Regions from separate parts of the Bradyrhizobium sp. SPXBL-04 genome, predicted to be linked through region 2. Evidence: predicted binding sites of a transcription regulator. Region 2 holds the regulator's gene; the other holds the start of a gene.
The links. The regulator LexA, encoded in region 2, represses DNA repair genes until DNA is damaged. The targets are predictions, from matches to a motif close to TGTTCNNNNTGTGTTCNG.
Positions count from the first base shown of each region.

Region 1 (3,327 bases), 440 kb from region 2:
GCACTCTTGCGCGCAGTCTCCTTTTCCTGGCGCCGGCGCAACCGCTCCTCGGCGCGATCGATCACGAAGTCGAGCAGCCTGTTGGCCATGTTCGGATTGCCCGACAGCCAATGGTCGAACGGATCCTTCATCGCCTGTTCGACGATGCGCTGCGCTTCTGCCGTGGCGAGGCGGTCCTTGGTCTGGCCCTGGAATTCAGGCTCGCGCACGAACACCGAGAGCATCACGGCGGCGCCGACCATCACGTCTTCGGAGGTGACGGACGCGGCGCGCTTGCCCTGACCGACGCGCTCGGCGTGATCCTTCAGGCCGCGCAGCAGCGCGCTGCGCAAACCCGATTCATGTGTGCCGCCATCGGGCGTCGGCACGGTGTTGGTGTAGGAGGAGAGAAAACCGTCGGCATCGGCGGTCCACGCCACCGCCCACTCGCAGGCGCCATGGGCACCGTTGCGGCCGGACTTGCCGGAGAAGATGTCGGGATGCACCAGCGTGTCGGCGTGGATCGCCGCAGCGAGGTAGTCCTTGAGACCGCCGGGGAAGTGGAACGTCGCCTCCGCCGGCACGTCCTCGACGCCCTTGAGCAGCTCGGGCGCGCAGTTCCAGCGGATTTCGACGCCGCCGAACAGATACGCCTTCGAGCGCGTCATCTTGAACAGGCGCTGCGGCTTGAACGAGGCCTTGGCGCCGAAAATGTCGGTGTCGGGCTTGAAGCGCACGCGCGTGCCGCGGCGGTTATTGACCTTCCCGAGATCCTCGAGCTTGCCCTTGGGGTGCCCGCGCTCGAACGTCATGCGGTAGAGCTTTTGGCTGCGCGCGACCTCGACCTCGAGGCGCGAGGAGAGGGCGTTCACCACGGAGATGCCGACGCCGTGCAGACCGCCCGAGGTCTCGTAGACCTTGGAGTCGAATTTGCCACCCGAATGCAGCGTGCACATGATGACTTCGAGCGCCGACTTCTTCGGGAATTTCGGATGCGGATCGATCGGGATGCCGCGTCCGTTGTCGGTCACGGTCAGGAACCCGTCCGCGCTCAGATCGACCTCGATGAAGGTCGCGTGCCCGGCCAGCGCCTCGTCCATGGAGTTGTCGATGACTTCGGCGAAGAGGTGATGCAGCGCTTTCTCATCGGTGCCGCCGATATACATGCCGGGTCGGCGCCGCACCGGTTCCAGCCCCTCGAGCACTTCGATGTCAGCCGCCGTGTAGTCGGCTTCCCCGCCGCTGCCGCGCGAGGCCGTCTTGGCGGCGGACGCACGGGACTTTGGCTCGTTGGCGCCGAACAGATCGTCTTTCGCTTTGGTTTTCAACTGCTTGGACATATTTCTTGATACGTTTTGAGGGCCGCAGGCGCGGCGAATCGGTTAGGCCGACTATGCCACTTCTGACTCGGAAAGGTTACAGCTCGGCCTGTCGGGCCGTGTGGTTGGGAGCCAATCCCGGCGATTTTACGCCGCAGACCCGCCTGTTCCCGGCAATTTGACGTCCCGGCCGACCTTGGGGCGGGTTTTGTGACTTGATGTCACACAAGCCCTTGGCTTACCAGTCCTTTTCATCGAGCAGCACCTTGAGACAGGGCGGAAGGCTAATCTGGAATGGAGCAGTTTGCGCACGCCCTGGCCGACTTCGTGCGCGCTCACCAGGCTTGGGCGGCGCCGATCGTGTTCCTGCTCGCCTTCGGGGAGTCGCTTGCCTTCATCTCGCTGCTGGTTCCGGCCTGGGGCGCGCTGGTGGGGATTGGTGCGCTGATCGGGGTGAGCGGCATCAGCTTCTTTCCGGTCTGGATCGCTGGCGGCCTTGGCGCGGCGCTGGGTGACTGGGTCTCCTACTGGTTCGGCTACCGCTACAAGGAGAGCGTCGCCCAGATGTGGCCACTCTCGCGCTATCCGGAGCTCCTGCCCAAGGGCGAGGTCTTCGTGCGGAGTTGGGGCGTGCCCAGCATCTTCATCGGCCGCTTTTTCGGCCCCTTGCGCGCCTCGGTGCCGCTCGCAGCCGGCATCTTCGAGATGCCTTATTGGAGCTTCCAGATCGCCAATTTCGTCTCGGCACTGGTCTGGTCCGCGGCGCTGCTGCTGTTCGGCGACGTGATCGCGAAGCTGATGGAATGGATCTGGCGTCTCCTCTGAGACCGCGAACCTTGACGGGAACCGGATCTGGCCTTATAGCCGCGCGCCATGATCAACGCTGCGACCATTCTGTTCGCCCGTCGCCGCCGCCGCTCTTTAGCGGTTTGGGCGGTTGATCGCGTTTGAGATCATCGTCTTTGCCGCTGGATCCGGTCCGCGGCATTTTCTCTCCTGTCAGCGCGATCTGATCCGGCGGCTTCCCAAGGAGGCCCAGCAGGAGACCACGATGTACACGCCACCCTTTTTCAAGCAGGACCGCGCCGCGAGCCTGAAATTCGCCGAGGAGCGCGGCTTCGGCACCATGTGCGCCTTCGATGGTCACAAGCCGGTCGCGTCCCCGCTGCCGTTCTATCTGACCTACGCCGCTGACGGCACGCCGCAGGCCGCCTTTCATGTCGCCCGTCACAATCCGCTGCTAAAGCTTGCGGGCGGTGATGCGTCCTGGCTGCTCGTGGTCAATGGTCCCGATGCCTATGTATCGCCGGACTGGTACGTCTCGCCCGATCAGGTGCCGACCTGGCTCTACCAGTCGGTGCATCTGAGCGGGCCGGTGCGGCTGCTATCGGACGACGAACTGGCGCTGCAGATCGACACGCTCAGCGACAAGTTCGAGAACCGGCTGCTGCCGAAAAAGCCGTGGACGTCAGGCAAGATGACGGCGGGCCGGCTGGAGACAATGAAGAAGGCGATCGTAGGTCTGGTGATGACGGTTGAGGAGGTCGAAGGCAGCTTCAAGCTGAACCAGCACAAATCGGACGCCGACTATACGGCGATCGCCAATGCGCTTGGCGCCGGCGATGCCGATGCGAAGCAGATCGCGCATTTGATGCGGCAGGCCCGGCCGCAAGCTTTTGCAAACGAAACGAACATGCTCGAAGGGAGCGCGCCATGAGCCTCGCTGACACCACCAAAGCCTCGACCTCCAGCGCGGCGAAGAAGCCCGCAACCGTCTTCGTCGACGGCGGCTCCGGCACCACCGGGCTCGGCATCAACGAGCGGCTGAAGCTCCAGGGCGACGTCGCGGTGAAGACCATCGCCGACGACAAGCGCAAGGACCCCGCGGCCAAGAAGGCGCTGATGGAGGAGGTGGATCTCGTCATCCTCTGCCTGCCCGACGATGCCGCCAGGGAGACGGTCGCTCTCGTCGACAGCATGGGCGCCTCCGCACCGAAGGTGCTGGACGCCTCCACCGCCTATCGGGTCG
Region 1 covers NZ_CP182472.1:4,747,688-4,751,014, reverse strand. The annotation lists gene parE (DNA topoisomerase IV subunit B) at 1-1,319, opposite strand, end outside; gene ACNJX8_RS22540 (DedA family protein) at 1,593-2,123, shown strand; gene ACNJX8_RS22535 (FMN-binding negative transcriptional regulator) at 2,350-3,015, shown strand; gene argC (N-acetyl-gamma-glutamyl-phosphate reductase) at 3,012-3,327, shown strand, end outside.
Region 1: parE (DNA topoisomerase IV subunit B) is a predicted target of LexA. The motif match lies at 1,320-1,337, and genes of this name have one in related genera.

Region 2 (3,327 bases):
TCCTGGCCCGACCTGGTGGCCAGGGACGGCTCAGCCGATCGGCAGACGCGTGATCGTCGGCCGGCTGTCGGCATCGATCTGCGGCTTGTGCTCACGCTCGCTGACCGGCTGCGTCACCGGCAGTTGCAGCACGGTTGCGTGCTGGCCTTCGACGAGCTGCGTCACCAGCACGTATTTGCCGTCGGGGAATTCGATCGCGTCATGATGGCGATCGGGAATGTGCGGATCGATCTTGCCGAACTTGCCGACGCGGGAGTTGATCGTGCGCGTCCAGATCCAACGATTGTCGTAACGGACGTTGTCGGCGAAGGCGAGCTCCGTTCCCGGCAGCAGGCAGACGGCCACGGTCGGGTCGGCCGCGGAAGCGAAGCCGCGCGTCGAGGTGCCGCGGAACGTTGTCGACACGATCGTCTCGCCGACTTCGGCGGGGCGCGATGCAACGGCATGCAGACTGTAGTCACACATCGGGTGCTCCTATTCGAAGATAGCAACCCGCGCCTCTTTCGGAGGCGCAAGCCTCTATCAGAGTGGAAGCACGTAACATTCTGCTTGCTTGTGGGCGAATCTGCGGCTGGCGTCAGCCGGATGCGATCACATTATCTTTCCCGAATCCAATAGGAACAAAGCTCGCTTCAGTGCATTTGGCGGATGCGAGCGTCAGCGGCCTGCGGGCGCCGACCATCCGGAATATGGCCAACTCGGCTGTGGCTGTCGCGCGACGGCACTTCGGGCGCTGCGGAATTGCTCACTCGTTGTCGCATGCGCCGACTTGCGGGGATGGTGCTGCGATTGTGCTGCGAATGCTTGCGCTGCCGATGCAGCGATCAGCACAGTTGCGAAGGCGCTCAAAACGATCCTACGCATCGTTGTCTCCTCGATCTCTTGAGCCGCAAAGCGATGAGTGCTTCGGGCGGCATGCCGAGGACGTAGCGCTTGGAAAGGGGCCAGATAATCTGCCCAAGACCAGAAAGACTATCCAGCTGAAGCGGACAATCCGTCCGCTCCAATCGGAATCATCGGTATCGAATGACCACTGAGTCTTCTCAGTACTTGCGGTACAGTCCGATCAGCTTGCCCTGAATCTTCACCCGGTTCGGCGGCAGGATGCGCACCTCGTAGGCGGCGTTGGCGGGCTCGAGCGCGATCGACGCGCCGCGGCGGCGGAAGCGCTTGAGCGTCGCTTCCTCGTCGTCGATCAGCGCCACCACGATGTCGCCGGTATCGGCGCTCTCGTTGCGCTGGATCAGCGCCATGTCGCCGTCAAGGATGCCGGCCTCGACCATCGAATCACCGCGCACTTCGAGCGCATAATGTTCGCCCGAGCCGAGCATGTCGGGCGGTACGCTGATGGTGTGACTGCGGGTCTGCAACGCTTCGATCGGCGTACCGGCTGCGATGCGACCCATCACCGGCACCGCAACGGGACGCTCGCCCTCGTCGGCGGGTGGGCTGGAGCTCGCGCGCACCTTGCCGAGATTGCCCTCGATGACGCTTGGCGTGAAGCCGCGGCGGTTGCCGGCGGCGGCCTGGAGCTCAGGCAGCTTGATCACCTCGATGGCACGGGCGCGGTTGGGCAGGCGACGGATGAAGCCGCGCTCCTCCAGCGCGGTGATCAGGCGATGGATGCCCGATTTCGAGCGCAGGTCGAGCGCATCCTTCATCTCGTCGAAGGAGGGCGGCACGCCGCTTTCCTTCAGACGTTCGCTGATGAACCGCAGAAGCTCGTATTGTTTGCGCGTTAACATCTCGACCAAAGTCCCCCGGTTGATGTCGTTCGATTCCGAGACGCTGAATTGGAGCGGCGAACCGCTACATCCTCGAAACAAATCATGAACGGACACTATATGTTCGATATGTGTTCCGCAACTGCTTAATTTTGCGTGAACACGACAAAGTTCGCGGAACACGTGTGGTGGATGCGCTCAGACGGGCAGGCGCAGCACCTCGCAAGGCGAGCCAGCTCCGGCCTTCGGCGCGAACGGTGCGCGCACGAGAAGTGCCTGTGCCGCAGCGAGATTCGCAAGCAGCGAGGAATCCTGGTGATGGACGGGAACGGCCACCAGCGTGCCGTCGTCGCGCTGTTCCAGACGTGCGCGAAGATAATCCGCGCGCATATCGTTTGCGCCCACATCGCGGCCGAGCACGGCGCGCTCATGGCGGTGATGAATCACGGATCGACCCGACACCGCACGAATCAGCGGGACCATGAACAGGAAGGCGCACACATAGGAGGAGACGGGATTACCCGGCAGGCCGATCACGCGCATCGCGCCGAGCCGCCCATGCATCATCGGCTTGCCCGGGCGCATCGCAATCTTCCAGAACGCCATCGAGATACCTTCGTCCCTCAGCGCCTGCTGGACCAGATCGTGGTCGCCGACCGATGCGCCGCCGGTCGTGACCAGGATGTCGGCGCCGCTCTCGCGGGCGCGGCGGATGCCGGCGGTGGTGGCCTCCAGCGTGTCGGCGGCGATGCCGAGGTCGATGGTCTCGGCCCCCTCGCTGCGGGCGAGCGCGTGCAGGGCATAGCCGTTGGAATAGACGATCTGGCCGCGGCCGGGCGCGGCGCCTGGCATCACCAGTTCGTCGCCGGTGGCGAGGATCGCGACCTTCGGGCGGCGGCAGACGGCAAGCTGCGGGTGATTCATGGCGGCGGCGAGCGCGAGGTCGCGCTCGGTGAGACGGGTTCCCTTGCGCAGGAGCACGTCGCCTTCGGCGAAGTCAACGCCTGCGGGGCGGATGTGCCGACCGGGAATCGCGGCTTCCTTGATCGTGATGCGCGTGCCGTCCGCGACCGTATCCTCCTGGATCACGACCGCGTCGGCACCGTTGGGAACGACGCCGCCGGTGAAGATCCGCACGGCTTCGCCGGCGCCGACCGTTCCCGCGAACGGACGACCCGCCGCTACCTCGCCAATCACCGTCAGTCGGGAATCGATCGCCCCCGCGTCGGCCGCGCGCACGGCATAGCCATCCATCGCCGACATCGCTTCCGGCGGCTGCGTGCGCAGCGCCGCCACGTCGCGGGCGAGCACACGGTGGAAGGCTGCGTCGAGAGCAACCATTTCCTCGGCCAGAGGCTCCGCGCCGGCAAGCACGGCGGCAAGCGCATCGGAAACCGGCATGAGAGCCACGGCGAAAACTCCTGCTCGCGGACGAATTGGCAGGAAGCCTTCTAGCCGAGCGCGAGCGCAGAGGCAAAAGAGCAGCCGAGCGGAATGATCATCCCGACGACGCATTCGCAGGCAACGAAGGCGATGTCAGGCCGGGCGGGACATGATCTCCAGGACGAGGCAGATTGGTACCAGAGTGGCCATGGCTAGGACG
Region 2 covers NZ_CP182472.1:4,307,615-4,310,941, forward strand. The annotation lists gene ACNJX8_RS20340 (hypothetical protein) at 31-465, opposite strand; gene lexA (transcriptional repressor LexA) at 1,044-1,745, opposite strand; gene ACNJX8_RS20350 (molybdopterin molybdotransferase MoeA) at 1,923-3,134, opposite strand.